DNA from 4 places in the Kitasatospora sp. NPDC058063 genome. Region 1 is predicted to be linked to each of the others. Evidence: riboswitches for the same ligand, from Rfam matches in the RefSeq annotation. Region 1 holds a riboswitch; each other region holds the start of a gene.
The links. A riboswitch is a leader RNA that binds a small molecule or an ion and turns the genes downstream of it on or off. The one in region 1 is predicted to bind cobalamin.
Positions count from the first base shown of each region.

Region 2: another riboswitch for cobalamin. It lies ahead of ACFVUY_RS22755 (prenyltransferase/squalene oxidase repeat-containing protein); the one in region 1 lies ahead of ACFVUY_RS14400 (FecCD family ABC transporter permease).
Region 3: another riboswitch for cobalamin. It lies ahead of ACFVUY_RS22730 (CoA-acylating methylmalonate-semialdehyde dehydrogenase); the one in region 1 lies ahead of ACFVUY_RS14400 (FecCD family ABC transporter permease).
Region 4: another riboswitch for cobalamin. It lies ahead of ACFVUY_RS22775 (prenyltransferase/squalene oxidase repeat-containing protein); the one in region 1 lies ahead of ACFVUY_RS14400 (FecCD family ABC transporter permease).

Region 1 is NZ_JBHVSD010000007.1:179,719-184,029, forward strand. Features, by position in the region: gene ACFVUY_RS14390 (ABC transporter substrate-binding protein) at 1-302, opposite strand, end outside; gene ACFVUY_RS14395 (ABC transporter ATP-binding protein) at 331-1,080, opposite strand; gene ACFVUY_RS14400 (FecCD family ABC transporter permease) at 1,176-2,240, opposite strand; cobalamin riboswitch at 2,348-2,498, opposite strand; gene sodN (superoxide dismutase, Ni) at 2,588-2,983, opposite strand; gene sodX (nickel-type superoxide dismutase maturation protease) at 3,257-3,619, shown strand; gene ACFVUY_RS14415 (CGNR zinc finger domain-containing protein) at 3,616-4,206, opposite strand.
Region 2 is NZ_JBHVSD010000012.1:239,976-244,286, reverse strand. Features, by position in the region: gene ACFVUY_RS22765 (adenosylcobinamide amidohydrolase) at 1-179, opposite strand, end outside; gene ACFVUY_RS22760 (flagellar hook-length control protein FliK) at 603-1,082, opposite strand; gene ACFVUY_RS22755 (prenyltransferase/squalene oxidase repeat-containing protein) at 1,112-2,188, opposite strand; cobalamin riboswitch at 2,285-2,425, opposite strand; partial or broken gene ACFVUY_RS22750 (enoyl-CoA hydratase-related protein) at 2,444-2,836, opposite strand; gene mmsB (3-hydroxyisobutyrate dehydrogenase) at 2,848-3,735, opposite strand; gene ACFVUY_RS22740 (enoyl-CoA hydratase/isomerase family protein) at 3,732-4,311, opposite strand, start outside.
Region 3 is NZ_JBHVSD010000012.1:234,119-238,429, reverse strand. Features, by position in the region: gene ACFVUY_RS22735 (acyl-CoA dehydrogenase family protein) at 1-96, opposite strand, end outside; gene ACFVUY_RS22730 (CoA-acylating methylmalonate-semialdehyde dehydrogenase) at 93-1,592, opposite strand; cobalamin riboswitch at 1,804-1,995, opposite strand; gene ACFVUY_RS22725 (rhodanese-like domain-containing protein) at 2,367-3,752, opposite strand; gene ACFVUY_RS22720 (rhodanese-like domain-containing protein) at 4,096-4,311, shown strand, end outside.
Region 4 is NZ_JBHVSD010000012.1:244,448-248,758, forward strand. Features, by position in the region: gene ACFVUY_RS22765 (adenosylcobinamide amidohydrolase) at 1-452, shown strand, start outside; gene ACFVUY_RS22770 (hypothetical protein) at 440-1,804, opposite strand; cobalamin riboswitch at 2,005-2,082, opposite strand; cobalamin riboswitch at 2,166-2,307, shown strand; gene ACFVUY_RS22775 (prenyltransferase/squalene oxidase repeat-containing protein) at 2,413-4,311, shown strand, end outside.

The DNA.
Region 1 (4,311 bases):
CAGGTGGTCTGCTGGTAGCCGTCCTTCCAGGCCACCTTGTCGATCCGGCCCTTGTCGTCGGGCATCACGTAGCCGGCCATCCGGTCGGCGAGGCCGAGGGAGAGCATCAGCTCGGTGATGTTGACGTCGTTGGTCACCACCCGGGCGGGCTTCTGCGCGAAGGTGAGCTTCTGCCCGCAGTTGTCCACCGTCACCGGGTAGTGGGCGGAGGCGGTGGCGGCCTCCTTCGGGGCGATCTCGGCGCCGCAGGCGGTGAGTCCGAGGACGAGCAGGGCGGCGGTGGCAACGGCCTTGGTGCGCAAGGTGGTTCCTCTGGGCAGGCGGGACGGGTCAGGAGGAGGGGGCGAGCCGGTCGAACAGCAGCTGGAGGGCGCCGGTCTCCGGGTGCCGCACCGGGGTGGCGCGGACGCCGAACACCTCGGCCAGCAGGGCGGGGCGGAGCACCTCGTGGGGCGGGCCGGAGGCGACGATCCGCCCGGCCCGCAGCACGTAGACCAGGTCGCAGTGGCCGGCCGCCAGGTTGAGGTCGTGCAGCGCGGTGAGCACCGTCGGGCCGGCCTCGCGGGCGAGCGCGAGCACCTCCAACTGGTGGGCGATGTCGAGGTGGTTGGTGGGTTCGTCCAGCACCAGCAGGCGCGGTTCCTGGACCAGCGCGCGGGCGAACAGCACCCGCTGCTTCTCGCCCCCGGACAGGCTCAGGAAGCCGCGCTCGGCGAGGTGCCCGGCCCGGACCTTGCGCAGTGCCCCGGCGCAGCGCTCCGCGTCCCCGTCGGCCGGGGAGCCGAAGCCGCGGCGGTGCGGCAGCCGGCCCATGGCGACCACCTCGGCGACGGTGAAGTCGAACTCGGCGGAGTGCTCCTGGGTCAGCGCGGCCACCCGGCGGGCCGTGTCGCGGGCGCTCAGGGCGTGCAGGTCGTCGCCGGCCAGCCGGACCACGCCGCCGGCCGGCTTCAGCACCCGGTAGACGCAGCGCAGCAGGGTCGACTTGCCGCTGCCGTTCGGGCCGACCAGCCCGACCACCTGCCCGGCGGCGGCCGCCAGGTTCACCTCGTGGACCAGCCGGGTGCCGGCCAGCTCCACCGAGACGGCGTCGACGGCGAGGTCCTGGGCCCGCGCCGGGGTGGGCGCGGCCGGGTCGGTCGGGTCGGCCGGGCCGGCCGCCGTGGTCACGTCGGTCACCGGGTTCCTCCGAGGGCCTGGCCGCGGCGGCGCATCATCAGCAGGAAGGCGGGCACGCCGAGCACCGCGGTGAACACACCGACGGGCAGTTCGGCGGGTGCCAGCAGGGTGCGCGAGGCGATGTCCACCCAGACCAGCAGCAGTGCCCCGGCGAGCGGCGCGATCACCAGCACCCGGCGGTGCCCGGCGCCGACCAGCATCCGCGCCAGGTGCGGCATCAGCAGTCCGACGAAGCCGATCGCCCCGCTGACCGCGACCACGGTGCCGGTGACGGCGGCCGTCACCACGAACAGCTCGCGGCGCAGCCGGTCCGGGTCCACGCCGAGCGAGGCGGAGGTCTCGTCGCCCATGGCGAGCGCGTCCAGCCGCCCGGCGGCGCAGGCCAGGTACGCGAGCCCGGCCACCACCGTGACGGCGGCGATCGGCACCTTGCCCCAGGTGGCGCCGCCGAGGCTGCCGAGCAGCCACATCATGGCGCCCCGGGCGGCCTCGCCGCGGTCGGCGGCGAAGACCATCAGGGTGGTGGCGGCGGAGAAGCCGTAGGACAGGGCGGTGCCGGTGAGCACCAGGCGCAGCGGGGTGAGTCCGTACGCGGTGCGGGCGGCGAGGTAGACGAGCGTCATGGCGGCCAGCGCGGAGCCGAAGGCGGAGGCGGAGATCGCCCACACCCCGAGCGAGGCGAAGGCGCCGAAGAGCAGGACGGCGTTGGCGCCGACGGCCGCGCCGGAGGAGATGCCGAGCACGAAGGGGTCGGCCAGCGCGTTGCGCACCAGGGCCTGGACGGCGACCCCGCAGGCGGCGAGTCCGGCGCCGACGACGGCGGCCAGCACGGTGCGCGGCAGCCGGATCTCCCAGACGATCGCGTACGCGGCCGCCTCGCCCGCGTCCAGCCGTCCGCCCGTCAGCCCGGCGCCCAGCAGCCGCAGCACCCGGGGCAGGCCGAGTCCGGAGGAGCCGAGGGCGACCCCGCAGAGCAGCGACAGCAGCAGGGCGGCGACGAGGCCGGCGGCGAGCGGGACGACGGGTATTCGACGGGTGGGCGGGCCGACTGCACGGTCCACGACTGCACGGTCCACGGGTGCGCCTTGCCTCGGGCCGCGGGTGCGCCGGGGCGGGCGCCGGCCGAAGGCGTGCCGCGGCGCCGTTCCCCTCGCAGTCCGCGGCGAGTTGTCGGGAGTTCAGCGGCCGGGGGCGATCGGGCTGGCGCGGGCCGTACGGGCTGGTACGGGCCGTGCTCACCGTTGCGGGTCAGCGCCGGATTCACACCGGACTTCCCCCTCGGACGCCCTGGCAGCATAACAGCCACTCAGGGCAGGCAACCCTTACCGGCCCTGGGTGGGACCGGGAACGCGCGACCGCCCCCGTCCGGCGGTGCGGACGGGGGCGGTCGGGTGGCGACGCGTCAGGCTCAGGCCTGCTTGGTCTCCCAGAAGATCTTGTCGACCTCGGCGATCAGGTCCAGCAGGGCCTGGCCGGTGGCCGGGTCGGTGGACGCCTTGGCGGCCGAGGCGGCCTTCAGGGTGTCGTTGATCAGCTGGTGCAGCTGCGGGTACTTCTCGAAGTGCGGGGCCTTGAAGTAGTCGCTCCACAGCACCGAGATGTGGTGCTTGACGGCCTCGGCGCGCTGCTCCTTGATGATGATGGCGCGGGCGCGGAAGTGCGGGTCCTCGTTGGCCTGGTACTTCTCCTGGGTGGCCTTGACCGACTCGGCCTCCAGCTTGGCCTGAGCCGGGTCGTACACGCCGCAGGGCAGGTCGCAGTGGGCGTGGGCGGTGGCGCGAGGTGCAAACAGACGAGAGAACATGGGAGTCCTTCCTTAGATCGTCTTCCCGCGCCCGAGATTACCCTTCCGGCCTCGCCGTTTCGCGATCGGGCGGCGGGCCTAGGGCAAAAGACGGACCAGGAACCGGGGTAATCCGGACATCGGACCGGTGACGGTCCGTACGGCAGACTGGGGGCGGGCGGAGCAGGAGGAGGAGTCGTGGCGCGGAGCACGCGACCGCAGGGCGCCGGGGCCGGGGGGCCGGACCGGGGCGGCGCGCTGCCGTTCGGACTGATCGACGTGGCGGGGCCGTCGATGGTCCCGACCCTGCGCGAGGGCGACCAGCTGCTGGTCCGCTACGGCGCGCCGATCCGGCCGGGCGCGGTGGTGGTCTTCCGGCACCCCTTCCAGCAGGACCTGCTCGTGGTGAAGCGGGCCGCCGAGCGCCGGGCCACGGGCTGGTGGCTGCTCTCCGACAACCGCCCGGTGGACAGCGACAGCCGCAGCTACGGCGCCGTGCCGGACGAGCTGATGCTCGGCCGGGTGCTGCTGCGGCTGCGTCCGAGCCCGGTCTGGCTGGCGCCGGGGCGCCGGCTGGAGCGGCTGCTGCTCACCCCGCGGCTGGCCCGGGTGCCGGGCCTCGCCCGCCGGCTCGGCGCCTGGGTGGAGGACGTCTAGGACGCGTGGCCCCGGGCCGCCGCCTCCGCCTCCTGGCGCTTGCGGGCGCGGTAGGCGGCCACGTTGGCGCGGGTCGCGCAGCGGTCCGAGCAGTAGCGGCGGGAGCGGTTGGTCGAGGTGTCCAGGTAGGCGTTGCGGCAGGGCGCGGCCTGGCAGATGCCGAGCCGGTCGGCGCCCAGCTCGGTCAGGTGGACGGCCAGGCCCATGCAGGCGACCGCGGTGAAGTGCGCGGTGGCGGTGGGGGAGTTGTCGGCCAGGTGCAGGTGCCAGCGCGGCCGTCCGGCGTCGTCCAGGTAGTCGTGCCCGGAGACCAGCGGGCTGACCGGGTACTCCATCAGCAGGCTGTTCAGCAGGTCGACGCCGCGGATCTCGTCCCCCTCCGCGGCGGCCTCGAAGACCCCGCGCAGCCGGGTCCGCACCGCCCGCAGCCGGGGCAGGTCGGACTCGTCGGCGAGCGCGGCGGCCCGCGCGGAGTCGGAGAACAGGCCGCGCACGGCCTCCACGGAGGTCAGCGTGTCGGTGCCGCGCTCGGGCTCCTCGGTGTTCACCAGCCGAACGGCGAGATCGGCGTAGGCGGCGAGCTCCACAGGGGTCCTTCCAGGTTCGGTAACGGGCTGACTGCCTCCAGCCTATTACCTGGGCGGAGCTCCGACCTCTTTTCCCTGGCGGGAGGGCGTCGGGGGCGCGGCGGG
Region 2 (4,311 bases), on a different contig from region 1:
TCGCCGAGGCCACCGCCGAGGACGGCGCTGCCGAGCAGCCGCCAGCCGGGCCCACAGCGCCAGACCAACAGGTGGCGGCATGCCCCCTCCTCCGTGCGGCACGCCCGTTCGATCACCAGGCCGCCGGGCGACCGGCCGGCCTCCGCCGTGCCGTCGGACTTCTGCTGCGGGATCACCACGAGAAACGGTCCACCTTCGAGGGAGCGATCCCCCGGTGTCCGCGGCGGGTACCTCCTCGCCAGGAACGCCTGCGCGCCGACGGTGGCGCCTGGGATCCGTGCAGCCGAGCCTACCGAGCACCGGGACCGCCGCGACGGCGGCTCCCGTGCCCGGTCCGGTGAGTGGCCGGGCGAAGGAGGATCATGGCCTCGGCGGGCGATCGCCCGCCGGCTTCGCGGAGCAGAGGGACGGGTTCCGATCGGTGCTTCCCGATGGATGGCAGGCTGCTACGTGGGTGTGGCGAGCCTGCTGGCGGGGCTGGGCGGGCTGGGCGTGCTGTACGACCACCTCGTCCGGCGCCGGCGGGCACCCCACGCCTGACCCCTGTGCCCCGGCCTCCCTCATCGGGGAGGCCGGGGCGTCGACGTGTACGGGCAGACGGGTCAGGGGGCGGTGATGCCCGGCTGCGCGCCGGCGCCGAAGGACCAGCCCTCGACGTCTCCGGGTGCCGGGTTGTAGCTGCCGGCACCGAGGCTGCTGTACGACCAGGGGCCGCCGTGCTGGGCGTGCCAGTACGACCAGTAGGCGCTGCCGGTGGGGTTGGTGCAGGTCGTCGGCAGGGCGTTGATGGTGCAGACGAAGCCCGGGTAGCGCGGGTGGAAGGCGTACGAGAATCCGGCGCCGGTGAGCGCGGCGAGGCCGCTGGCCGGGTCACCGGGCGCGCACCCGGTCTGGACGCCGCCGCCGACGGCGGTGAAGTCGACCACGACGGTGACTCCGGTGGTCCCGCTGCAAGCGACCGCCTGCGCCTGCGGGGCCTGGACGGCGGAGACGCCGAGCAGTCCGGCGGTGAGGGCGGCGGCCGCGGCGATCGAGCCGAGCGTACGGCGGGCCGGGCGGGCCACCATGAAGGTGTCGGTCATCGGTGAAATCCTCCTGATGTCAGGTGTGTTCAGCGCGTGGCCGGGGTCGGGCAGGCCAGGGTGGGCGCGTCCGGGCGGGCCCCGGCGGCGGAGAGCGTGGCCAGCGGGGTACCCGCGAGGCCGAGGACGGCCTGCGCGGTGGCCCGGGCGCCGTTGCCCGCGTTGAAGCCGGACGCGTCGTAGACGACGGCGCCACGGAGCGCCGGGTCGGCGGCGCAGCCCTGCTGGAACTTCACCAGCCGGCCCCAGCCCTTGAGGCCGGAGCCGAGGCGTCCACCGGAGAGCAGCGCCTGGGTGGCCAGGCCCGTGCTGTTGGCGTTGGAGGTGGTCGACCCGGCGGCCGCGAACCCGCCGTCGGCGTTCTGGTGGGCGGTGAGCCAGCCGAGGCCCGCGTTCGCCTTGGCGGTGCGGCCGGTGGCGGCGAGGGCCTGGGCGGCCAGGGCGGTGGCGTCCGGGTCGCTGGTGCAGGCGGCCTGGCCGAAGGAGACGGGGAAGCCCCCGTCCGCGCACTGGCTGTTGGCGAGGTAGTCCACGGCCGCCGCCGGGGCGTCACCGGGCGTGCGGTGCAGGGCGATCAGGGCCAGCGACTGGCCGAAGGCGTTGCTGTAGTCGCCCCACTGCGAGCGGTCGGAGAAGCGGCCTTCGGCGGTCTGCAGCGAGCGCAGCCGGGCCGGCAGGTCGACTCCGCCGAAGGCCGTCGGGTTCCCGCCGCGCACCTCGACGGCGAGCAGCAGCTTGGCGGTCGCGCCCGCGTAGGCCTCGGTGGTGCCGTCGCCGAGGTAGCCGCCGATGATCTCGGGCTTCGCCAGCCAGGCGGTGGCCTTCGCGGCGGCCTCGTCGGAGCTGTGCGACGCGGCGAAGGCCAGCACGGCATCGATGGTCAGGCCCTGGTCGGGGTAGGCGGTCCCGTTGAAGACGGACTCGAAGTGGTCGCCGTCGACGAGCTGGCGGGCCAGCCAGCCACCCGCGGCGGCGTCGGGACGGACCGTCGGCGACGACGTCGAGGTGGCGGGAGCAGCGTGGGCGGCGGTGGCCGCCGGGAGTGCGGTGGCGAGCGTGAGGGCGGGTATCGCGAGCAGACCGAGGGAGCGGCGAACAGCGGGCATGGGATGCCTTTCCGGGCCTGGGCGCAGGGGCCCGGAAGGCGTCGGCGAGCGCCGAGGGGCCAGCGGGCTCCGGCCCGCAGACCACGACGGGAGGAGGGGTGACACACCTCCGCCGACGGGTACTCGGGCTCGCCGCCGACGCGGGGTCGGCGGCCTACCGTTGCGGGTCAGCGCCGGATTCGAACCGGACTTCCCCCAGCGGCGGAGTCACAACATGACGGCCCATCATGGCGATGCCCGAACAGCGGGTCAAGGGATCCCGGGCCCGGACCCGGATGCCACGCGCGCCGCGGTGTCCGCCGCCACCAGGACGTCGCACATCATCGCCAACTCGCAACCGCCGCCCAGCGCGTAGCCCGCGACGGCCGCCACCACGGGCTTGCGCAGGGCGGCGAAGCGGTCCCAGGCGGCGAACCAGTCGCCGAGGTAGGCGTCGACGAACTCGAGGGACTGCATCTCCTTGATGTCCGCGCCGGCCGCGAAGGCCTTCTCCGAACCGGTGACCACCAGACAGCCGATCTCCGGGGCGCGGTCGAAGGTGGCCGCGGCCGCGACCACCTCGTTCATCAGCTGGGTGTTCAGCGCGTCGAGCGCCTTCGGGCGGTCGAGCGTGATCAGCCCGACCCGGCCCTTGCGTTCGACCAGGATCGTCTCCTACGTCATGCGGTGTCCTTCCCGAGGGTGGTGATGATCGCCGAGAAGTCCAGGCCCGAGCCTTCGGACGACGCGAAGTCCGCGTACAACTGCGCTGCCTTGCGCCCGAGTTCCGTGGGCAGGCCCGCGGCTTCGGCCGCGCCGGCGGCCAGTCCGAGGTCCTTGGCCATCAGGGCGGCGGCGAACCCGGCGGCGTAGTCGCGGTTGGCCGGGCTGGCCGGCACCGGCCCGGGGACGGGACAGTTGCTGGTGAGCGCCCAGCACTGCCCGGAGGCGGTGGAGGCCACGTCGAACAACGCCTGGTGGCTGAGCCCGAGGCTCTCGCCGAGCACGAAGGCCTCGCTGACCGCGATCATCGAGATGCCGAGGATCATGTTGTTGCAGACCTTCGCCGCCTGGCCGGCACCGGCCGCGCCGCAGTGCACCACCTTGCGCCCCATGACCGCCAACACGGGCTTGACCGCGGCGAATTCGGCCTCTTCGGCGCCGACCATGAAGGTCAGGCTCGCAGCCGTCGCGCCGACCACCCCACCGGAGACCGGCGCGTCCACCGCGCGCTGCCCGGCACGTACGGCCAGGTCGTGCGCCTCCCTGGCGTCGGCGACGTCGATCGTGGAGCAGTCCACGAAGAGGGTGCCCGGACGGGCTGACGGCAGCAGCTCCGCGTAGGCGGCCAGGACGTGGCGGCCGGCCGGCAGCATGCTGATGACGACGTCGGCCTGTCGGGCCGCCGCGGCGGCGGAGGCCGCCGGGCGGACGCCGGCCGTCTCCGCTTGCCGCAGCGCCTCCGGCGCGAGGTCGTAGCCGGTCACCTGATGTCCGGCCTCGACGAGGTTGGCGGCCATCGGGCCGCCCATGTTGCCCAGTCCGATGAATCCGATGGTGAGGGTCACCAGCGCTCCAGGGGGGTTGTGGTGGCAAGGCCGAGTTCGCGCTCGCCGAGCGGGGCGAAGTAGCGGGCCACGGTGGCGGGTTCGACGGCGCTCAGCGTCGCCGGACGCCATCGTGGCGAACGGTCCTTGTCGATCACCTGGGCCCGGATGCCCTCGGCGAGGTCCGGCGTGGCGAGCGCCGCGCAGGAGGTGCGGTACTCCTGGTCGAGGACGGCCTCCAGCGGGCCGAGTGCCCGGGCCCGGCGCAGCGCGGCGAGCGTCGCCTTCACGGCGGTCGGGGAGTTGGCGGCGATCCGGTCGACGGCCTTCTTCGCCTCGGGTTCGCCGCTCTCCCGCAGCCGGTCCAGGATCTCCTCCACGGTTCCGGCCGCGTAGCAGCTGTCGATCCACCCGCGTCGGTCGGCCAGCGCACCGGTCGGCGCGGGCTCGACGTTCCGTTCGAGGGCGTCGTGGACGGGCAGTTCGGCCAGGTCGTCCAGCAGGGCGGGCAGTCGTTCAGCGGGGACGAAGTGGTCGGCGAGCCCGCACAGCAGGGCGTCGGCGGCACCGACGGAACCCGCGGTGAGGGCGAGGTGG
Region 3 (4,311 bases), on a different contig from region 1:
CTCCACGGCGTGCGGCGCGAGGTACTCCTCGGCGAAGGCCCGGGTGGTCCGGGCGATGGCGCGCTGGTCCTCGGTGAGGTCGTGCATCGCGCTCATCCCATCGTCGGCATGGTGAAGCTCGCGCCCTCCTTGACCCCGGAGGGCCAGCGCGAGGTGACGGTGCGGGTGCGGGTGTAGAAGCGGATCGCGTCCGGCCCGTGCTGGTTGAGGTCCCCGAAGCCGGAGCGCTTCCAGCCGCCGAAGGTGTGGTACGCGATCGGCACCGGGATCGGCACGTTGACCCCGACCATGCCGGTGTTCACCCGGCGGGCGAAGTCCCGGGCGGTGTCGCCGTCCCGGGTGTAGATGGCCACGCCGTTGCCGAACTCGTGCTCACTGGGCAGCCGCAGCGCCTCCTCGTAGTCGGCGGCACGCACCACGGTCAGCACCGGGCCGAAGATCTCCTCCCGGTAGATCCGCATGCCGGGCGTGACCCGGTCGAAGAGGGTGGCGCCCAGGAAGTAGCCGTCCTCGTGCCCCTCCAGGCGGAAGTCCCGTCCGTCCACGACGAGTTCGGCGCCCTCCTCGACCCCGAGGTCCAGGTAGCCGCGGACCCGGTCCAGCGCGTCACGGCCCACCAGCGGGCCGAAGTCCGCCGCCGGGTCGTCCGAGCGTCCGACCTTGAGCGCGCCGATCCGCTCGACCAGCTTCGCCACCAGGGCGTCCGCGGTCTCCTCCCCCACCGGGACGGCCACCGAGATCGCCATGCACCGCTCGCCGGCCGATCCGTACCCGGCGCCGACCAGCGCGTCGGCCGCCTGGTCGAGGTCGGCGTCCGGCATCACGATCATGTGGTTCTTGGCGCCGCCGAAGCACTGCGCCCGCTTCCCGTGCGCGGCGGCGGTGGCGTACACGTACTGGGCGACCGGTGTGGAGCCGACGAAGCCGAGGGCCTGCACCCGCGGGTCCTCCAGCAGGGTGTCCACGGCCTCCTTGCCGCCGTTGACCACGTTGAGCACGCCCGGCGGCAGCCCGGCCTCCAGGAACAGCTCGGCCAGCCGCAGCGGCACCGAGGGATCGCGCTCCGAGGGCTTGAGCACGAAGGCGTTTCCGCAGGCCAGCGCAGGCGCGGCCTTCCAGAGCGGGATCATCGCCGGGAAGTTGAACGGCGTGATGCCCGCGACCACGCCGAGCGGCTGGCGCATCGAGTAGACGTCGATGCCGGTGCCCGCGTTGTCGCTGAACTCGCCCTTCAGCAGGTGCGGGATCCCGGCGGCGAACTCCACGACCTCCAGCCCGCGTTGGAGGTCGCCGTGGGCGTCGGCCACGGTCTTGCCGTGCTCGGCGGAGAGCAGCCGGGCCAGTTCCTCCTTCTCCTGCTCGACCAGCTGGAGGAAGCGCAGCAGGACGCGGGCCCGCCGCTGCGGGTTCCAGGCGGCCCACGCGGGCTGGGCCTGCGCGGCGTCGGCGATCACCGCCTCGACCTCGGCGCGGCTCGCCAGGGGCACCCGGGCCTGCACCCGGCCGGTGTTGGGGTCGTACACGTCGCCGAAGCGACCGGAGGTGCCGACAGTGGGCTTTCCGGCGATGAAGTGGGTCAGTTCTCGGACCATCGGTTCCTTCTCTCGACAGGGGTGGGGAGAGGAGGAATGGAGGCCGCCGCCGACGGTCGGGCGCACGGTGATGCGGCCCCGCAACGTCACGGTGGCGGTGGCATGACGTACCGTCAGAGCAGGTGGGCTCCGACAGCCGTCGGCACAGGACAGCCAGGAGCAGCGGAACGGGAGCAGCCCGGAGTCATGCGTGTCGTCTCCATCCTCGTGGAAAACACGGATCACCCGCGGCCGGTATCCTGACTCCCGGATCACCGCACGCCCTCAGGCCTTCCCGGCTGGCTGCCAGTGGCCGTCATCTGCGAGGACGGACTCCCCGGTCACAGTGGCGGGACCGTGCCGGACTCACACCGGCTTCCCTGACACCGCGGACCTGTCATCGACCATATAGTTGGACGTCCTAGTAAGTCCAGGGATTCGTGCTCGCGTCGCACCATCGGGATCTCGCCACGCCGAGCTCTCCCCGGCCTCGTTCCGGAGCCTGGCGCCCAGGACCCGAAGCAGACCGGCCTGCAAACGGGGCCTGGGCGAGTGCCATCCCGATCTACTGCAACAGCTCGTCCGAGCCGGCAGCCCGCAACACCCGATGCTCGCTGCTGAAGCAGACGTGCGACGAGGGGGATGCCGGCACTTCCCCGGGCCGGACCATCGGCACCAGCACGGTCGCGACGCTCGCCGGACTCCAGGACCGGGATCGTGTCCTGAAGTCCCGTGGCGGGCGCGGCTTCGGGAGCACTCCGGGACCCCGACGGGGGTGGCCCGGGGCAGCTGGGTTCAGACCTGGGCGGGGTGGGTGAGGGTGTGCCAGGCGGCGTAGCCGCCGAGGAGGTCGGAGACCTCGGTGTGGCCGTGGTGGCGCAGCAGGCTGGCGGCGATGGAGGAGCGGTGGCCGCTGGCGCAGTGGACGACGAGGGGGCGGTCGGTGGGGATCTCGTCGAGGCGGCCGGGGAGTTCGGTCAGGGGGATGTGCAGGGATTCTTCGATGGAGCCGGTTTCGCGCTCGCCGCAGGTGCGCACGTCCAGGACGGTGGGGGGCTGCTCGTCGGCGAGGGCGGTGCGGAGCCGGTCGGCGGTGAGGCGGCCGGCGGGGGTGACCTCGTCGGCGAGGGCGGGCAGGGCGTTGCCGGGGTTGCGCAGGTAGCCGGCGATGTGGTCGAAGCCGATGCGGGCGAGGCGGGTGATGACCTCGCCCTCGCGGTCCTGCGGGGCGATGATCGCGATGCTGCTGTCGGGGGTGAGGACGGTGCCGGCCTGTTCGGCGAAGCGGCCGTCGACGGGGACGTTGATGGCGCCGCGGATGTGTCCCGCGCCGAACTCCTGGGGGCTGCGGGCGTCGAGGACGACGGCGCCTGCGGAACGGGCCTCCTTGAAGCCTTCGGGGCACAGGGGGCGGGCTGCGTTCGTGGGATCCAGCAGCGGGCGGTCCTGCCGGTTGAGGGCGGCGTCGTGGCCGAAGTAGGCGGGGGCGGTGGACTGGCCGGCGGTGACGATGCGGACGAAGGTGTCCTGGTCCATGGGCCGGCAGGCGTAGTTGGTCAGTCGCTGCGCCCCGATGGTGGACTGGCGGTCGGCGGAGAGGTTCTTGCCGCAGGCCGAGCCGGCACCGTGGGCGGGGAAGACGAGGGTCTCGTCGGGCAGGCCCATCAGCTTGTGGTGGACGCTGTCGTAGAGCATCGCGCCGAGTTCCTCGGCGGTGACGCCGGCCGAGGCGAGCAGGTCGGGGCGGCCGACATCGCCGATGAACAGCGCGTCGCCGGTGAGCACACCGTACGGGACGGTGTCGTCGGGCTGCTCGAAGACCAGGATGCTGATCGACTCGGGCGTGTGGCCGGGGGTTTCGAGGACCTGGACGGTGACGTCGCCGAGTTCGATCCGTTCGCCGTCGGTGAGCTTGCGAATCGGGTACTCGGTCTCGGCGCGGTGGCCGTAGCCGATCCAGGCGCCGGTGCGGGCGGCGAGTTCGAGGTGGCCGGCCAGGAAGTCGGCGTGGAAGTGGGTGTTGATGACGCCGACGACGGTCAGGCCACGCGCCATGGCGTCGGCGAGGTACTCGTCGACGTCCCGGCGGGGGTCGACGATCACGGCCTGGCCGGTGCGTTCGTCGGCGATCAGGTAGGAGGCCTGGGAGAGGCAGTCGAGGTAGTACTGGCTGAAGATCACGGGGTTGTCTCCTCCGGGTCGGGCCTTGGCCTTCTCCTGGTTGGCGAAGCCGGATTCCTGGGCGCCACAGCGCCATCGTGATACCCCCCTCGGTATATTTCCGAGCATACGGCTTCGGGAGCCGATACGGGCGGGGGTATGTCCGAACGATTTCGATAATACCCCCGGGGGTACTATGGTGAAGCCATCGAGGGGGTCGGCCACCGCCGCCGAGCCGATACGGGCGGGGCCGAGGACGCACCGGCCACGCCGCCGTACCGGGCCATCGGGCCCGTACGGACGCCCGCGCCGCCCCCGACCCGCCGGACCACTGCGGTCCGGTCTGCACCACTGGAGACACCGCATGCCTTTGCTGCCGCACGCCCACGGGGCCGCTCCCCACGAAGACCGCGCCCACGAAGACCGCGCCCACGAAGACCGCGCCCGCGGACACCGCACCCCCGGGCGGACCACCCCCACCGAGGCCCACGAACTCGCCCGCACCGGCGCCGCCGTGCTGCTCGACGTCCGGGAGGCCGCCGAGTTCACCGCCGGGCACGCCCCCGGCGCGCTGCACCAG
Region 4 (4,311 bases), on a different contig from region 1:
GGGCCTCGGCGGTGGTCACGACGGGGATCGGCGTGCCGATCTGGGCCGCCGAGCCCGAAACCGCCCCGGCGTACGCATACGTGCCGGGCACGATCAACATCCTCGTCGTCGTCCCGGCGGCGGTGTCCGACGCGGGCCTGGTGAACCTGCTCGCCACGGCCACGGAGGCGAAGGTCCAGGCCCTGTTGGACGCCGGCTACGACTGCTCCGGAACGCCCTCCGACGCGGTGTGCGTCGCGGTGCGGCGCACCGGGGCGGGCGAGGAGCCGGAGCCGTTCGGCGGCCCGCGCTCGCTGTGGGGCGCACGGGTGGCGCGTGCGGTCCACGCGGCCGTTCGCGCGGGGGCCGAGACGGACCGCGCGCGCCGGGCCCGGGGGCCCGCACCCGAACACGCACGGCCGATGCAGGACTGCCGCCGCAGCTTCGTCCTGTCGGTGGATCAGCTGCCGTAGCGCAGCGAGACGGTGTCGCCGAGGTGGACGGTGGTGGCCCGGGTGGCGGCGGTGGAGGCGGTGCCGTCGAGACTGACCTTCCAGGTGGAGGAGCCGCTGTTGGCGGTGCCGTTGAGCGTGGTGACGGCGCCGCCGCCGGTGGACGGGGTGACGGAGGTGACGCAGCCGCTCGGGACGGCTGTGGCCGCCGCGTCGAGGACGTCGCCGAGGGTCGTGGTGGTGCCGGTGGGGGTGAGGGTGATGGCGCAGACCTTGAGGTTGCTGGTGCCGTCGTCGACGACCAGGGCGAGCTTCGCGGCCGTACCCGCGGTGAAGTCGCCGGTGGCGGCCCAGACGGGCTCGCCCGAGGTGGTCGGTGTCGGCGGGGTGGCGGTGAACCCGGCGCCGACGACGGCGCGCAGGCCGTCGACGGAGGCGTAGGGGGACGGGGAGGTGTCGGTGGGCAGGTACTTGAAGCCGCCGCCGGGCTTGAACTGCTGGGCGATGAGGAAGTCGAGCGGGGTCTTGCCGGTACCGCTGGTGAAGTCGGTGCCCTGGGGGTTGATGCCGCAGGCGTTGAGACCGGACACGGCCCAGCCGTTGGAGTCGGTGTTGACGCCGAACATGGCGTTGAAGGCGCCGGAGGAGGCGAGCTTGCCCTTGAGGAAGTTCTTCGCGGCCACGACCGCGGCGTCGGTGTTCGGGACGCCGCCGGCACACAGCGAGGCCATGGCGGCACCGGTCATGTCGATGTCGCTGCCCTGGGCGAGCGCCGTCGGGTCCCCGGCGGCCTTGCTGTAGTTCCAGCCGCCGTCGTTGTGCTGGTTGGCGCGCACGGCCGCGACCGAGGCGTTCAGCAGGGCCTGCGGGACGCGTTGTCCGCCGCTCCGGGTCTTGGCGCCGCCGAGGGCGAGCAGGCCGAAGACGGTCCCGTTGAAGTTCGCGGACGGGCCGTAGTAGCCGGGTTCGGCGGTCTGCCAGTAGGCGGCGAGGTCGGCCACGAGGTTGCGGCCCGGGCCGATCCGCGCGGGGTCGATGCCGGCCGCGTAGGAGTTGAGGATGCCGCGCTCGTAGTCGGTGACGACCGGCGAGGTGCTCGGCCAGCTGCTCGCGGCGAGCTGGTTGCGGTAGACCAGGCGCGCGTTCTTGCTCGTGTCGCCGCCAGGGGTGACATCGGCCGCGGCGGTGCCGGCGGCGGCGAGCGCGCCGAAGGCCCACTCGTTGGAGAGCCCGCCGCCGGTGACGTAGCTGCCGTCGGCGGCCTGGAGGGACTTGAGGTACGTGACGCCGGTGCTTCTGGAGGTGGCTATCTGGCTCGGCGAGGCGGTGGCGTGCGCAGGGACGGCCGACATCAGGAGGGCGCCGGCGGCCATCGAGACGGTCGCCGCGGAAGCGAGACGTGAGGGGACGAAGCGCGAGTGCGCGGGAACGGACACGGAACGGGCTCCTTGGGGTGACGGGCGCGCCGGTCCTGCCCCGGGTCCCGGCGCACTCGTTCCAGGAGCGCGGCGGTACGGGGCGGCGGCCGCCCGGATCGCGTGGGCTGGCTGGTGCTGGTGCTGCACGACCGCGCGGGCATTCGGGCTCGGGGCCGGTGCAACCACCGCCCCACACCGCTGCGCGTCAGCTCCGGATTCGCACCGGATTCCCCCGCTCGGCCACCGCGGACGTTACCGCACCCGTGAACGGATCTACGAGGTGGCGAAAGCGACATGACGACTCGTTGACGATGGCTCCGAGCACATGGTGTGATGAACCGCTTTTTAATCCTCGGCAGTCAGGGGAAGCCGGTCCGATTCCGGCGCTGACCCGCAACCGTAGACCCGCCCGCAAGGGCCGGTGAGCCGGAATGCCTGCGCCGGGGCCTTGTTCTTGAGTGCATGCGTCGTCGTGGACTACGACGCGGTCGCGACGGGCCCCCGTACCGGGGAGAGCCGTCGGCTGCGTCGTGGGACCCCGACGACCGATCGGGGAGTCGCCGGTGAGGGTCAGCAGCAGTCCTACGCGTCACAGAAGCAGAGAACTGGGCTCGCTTCTGGTCACCACGGCCGTCGCGGTGGCCGCGGGAGGAACCGTCCTGCTGGGCCACCCCGGCTCCGCGGCAGCCGATCCGATCGAGCAGTGCACGGCGACGACGGGCGCGATCGTCGCCGTCGACTTCAGCCACTGGGGCGGCGGGGTCGTCCGGGGCTGTGACGCCCACCCCACGACGGGCATGAACCTGCTGCACAACGCGGGATTCACCACGACCGGAACCGAGCACGACGGGCCCGCCTTCATCTGCCGACTCGGCACCGGGACCTTCAACGGCGGTGTCCAGTACCCGACTCCGGCCGAGGAGCCGTGCGTCAACACCCCGCAGGCCACCGCGTACTGGTCGTACTGGATCGCCGCACCCGGCCAACAGACCTGGTCCTACAGCCGGTTCGGCGCCGGCACGCAGCAGCCCAAGCCCGGTGAGGTCGAGGCCTGGGTGTACGGCGGCACCGACATCGGGGGCACCAGCGGGGCGCCGAGCTTCACCCTGGACTCCGTCCGGGCCAAGGCCGGCGGCCCCTCGCCCTCCGCGACCCCTTCGCCGTCCGCGAGCCCGACCGGTCCCAGTGCCACCGGCGACCCGGCCGCGGCCGCGGCCTGGCTGGCCGGACAACTGGTCGGCGGCGACCACATGGAGAACTGGGCCGCCCCGGGGCCGGACTACCCCCGGACCGCTCTCACCGCCATCGCGCTCGCCGCCGCGGGCACGCAGGACCCGGCGCTGCGGAAGGTCGTCGGCTTCCTCGCCGACCACACCGACGCGTTCCTCCACCCCGCCGGCCCCACCGGCACGCCCGACACGCGGGCCGCCGCGCTGCTGGCCCTCGTCGCCGAGAGCACCGGCCGCGACCCGCGCACCTTCGGCGGGCGGGACCTGATCGCCGCGCTCACCGACCACGTCTGCACCGCAGCCGGGGAGAACGGCAACTGCACGGCCGCCGGGGACTTCCTCGGCGCGGCCTCGCCCTGGGTCCAGTCCCTCGGCGTCATCGCGCTCCAGCGCGCCGGCGTCACCCCGCCCGCGCCGGCGCTCGCCCGCTTCACGGCCCTCCAGTGCGCCGACGGCGGCATGGCCGGCTCGATGATCGTCGCGGGTGAGCACTGCGAGTCGGACCCGCTCACCACCGCCGTCGCCGTCCTCGCCCTGCGGACCGCCCCCGGGTACGAGGCGGCGGCGAGGAAGGCCACCGACCAGCTGGCGGCGAGCCAGCAGCCGGACGGCTCCCTCCTCCCGTACGTCGGCGCCCCCGGCGACACCACCAGCACCGCGAGCGCCGCCCAGGCCTTCCAGGCCACCGGCCAGGGCGCCCGCCGGGCCGCAGCCACCGCCTGGCTCGCCGCCCGCCAGAACAAGGACGGCGGCTTCGGCCCGGATGCGGTCACCACCGACCCGGACGCCGCGGCCACCGAACAGGCGATCCTGGCTCTGACGGGCACCGACCTCACCAGCGTCCGGCACAACCCGGACGGCGCCACCATTCCGCCGACCACCACGCCGACCACGCCGGCCACCACGCCCCCGACCACGCCCGCGGGGCGAAAGCCGGACGCTGCCAAGGGCAGCGCCTACCTCACCGACCCGGCCCGGCTGATCGACGGCCACTACTACGAGGGGTTCCCGGCCTTCGCCGACTTCGGCCTGACCATCGACGGGGCCTACGCCCTCGCCGCGACCGGCACCGACGACGCGGCGCTGCGCCGGATCGTCGACTTCCTGGACCAGCAGGGCAAGGACGCGAGCGAGCGCACCGTCAACGACTGGACGGCCATCGGTACCGAGTACGCCGGCGGTGGGTCGATCGGCAAGGAGGCGCTGCTCGCCGAGGTGGTCGGCCGCGACCCG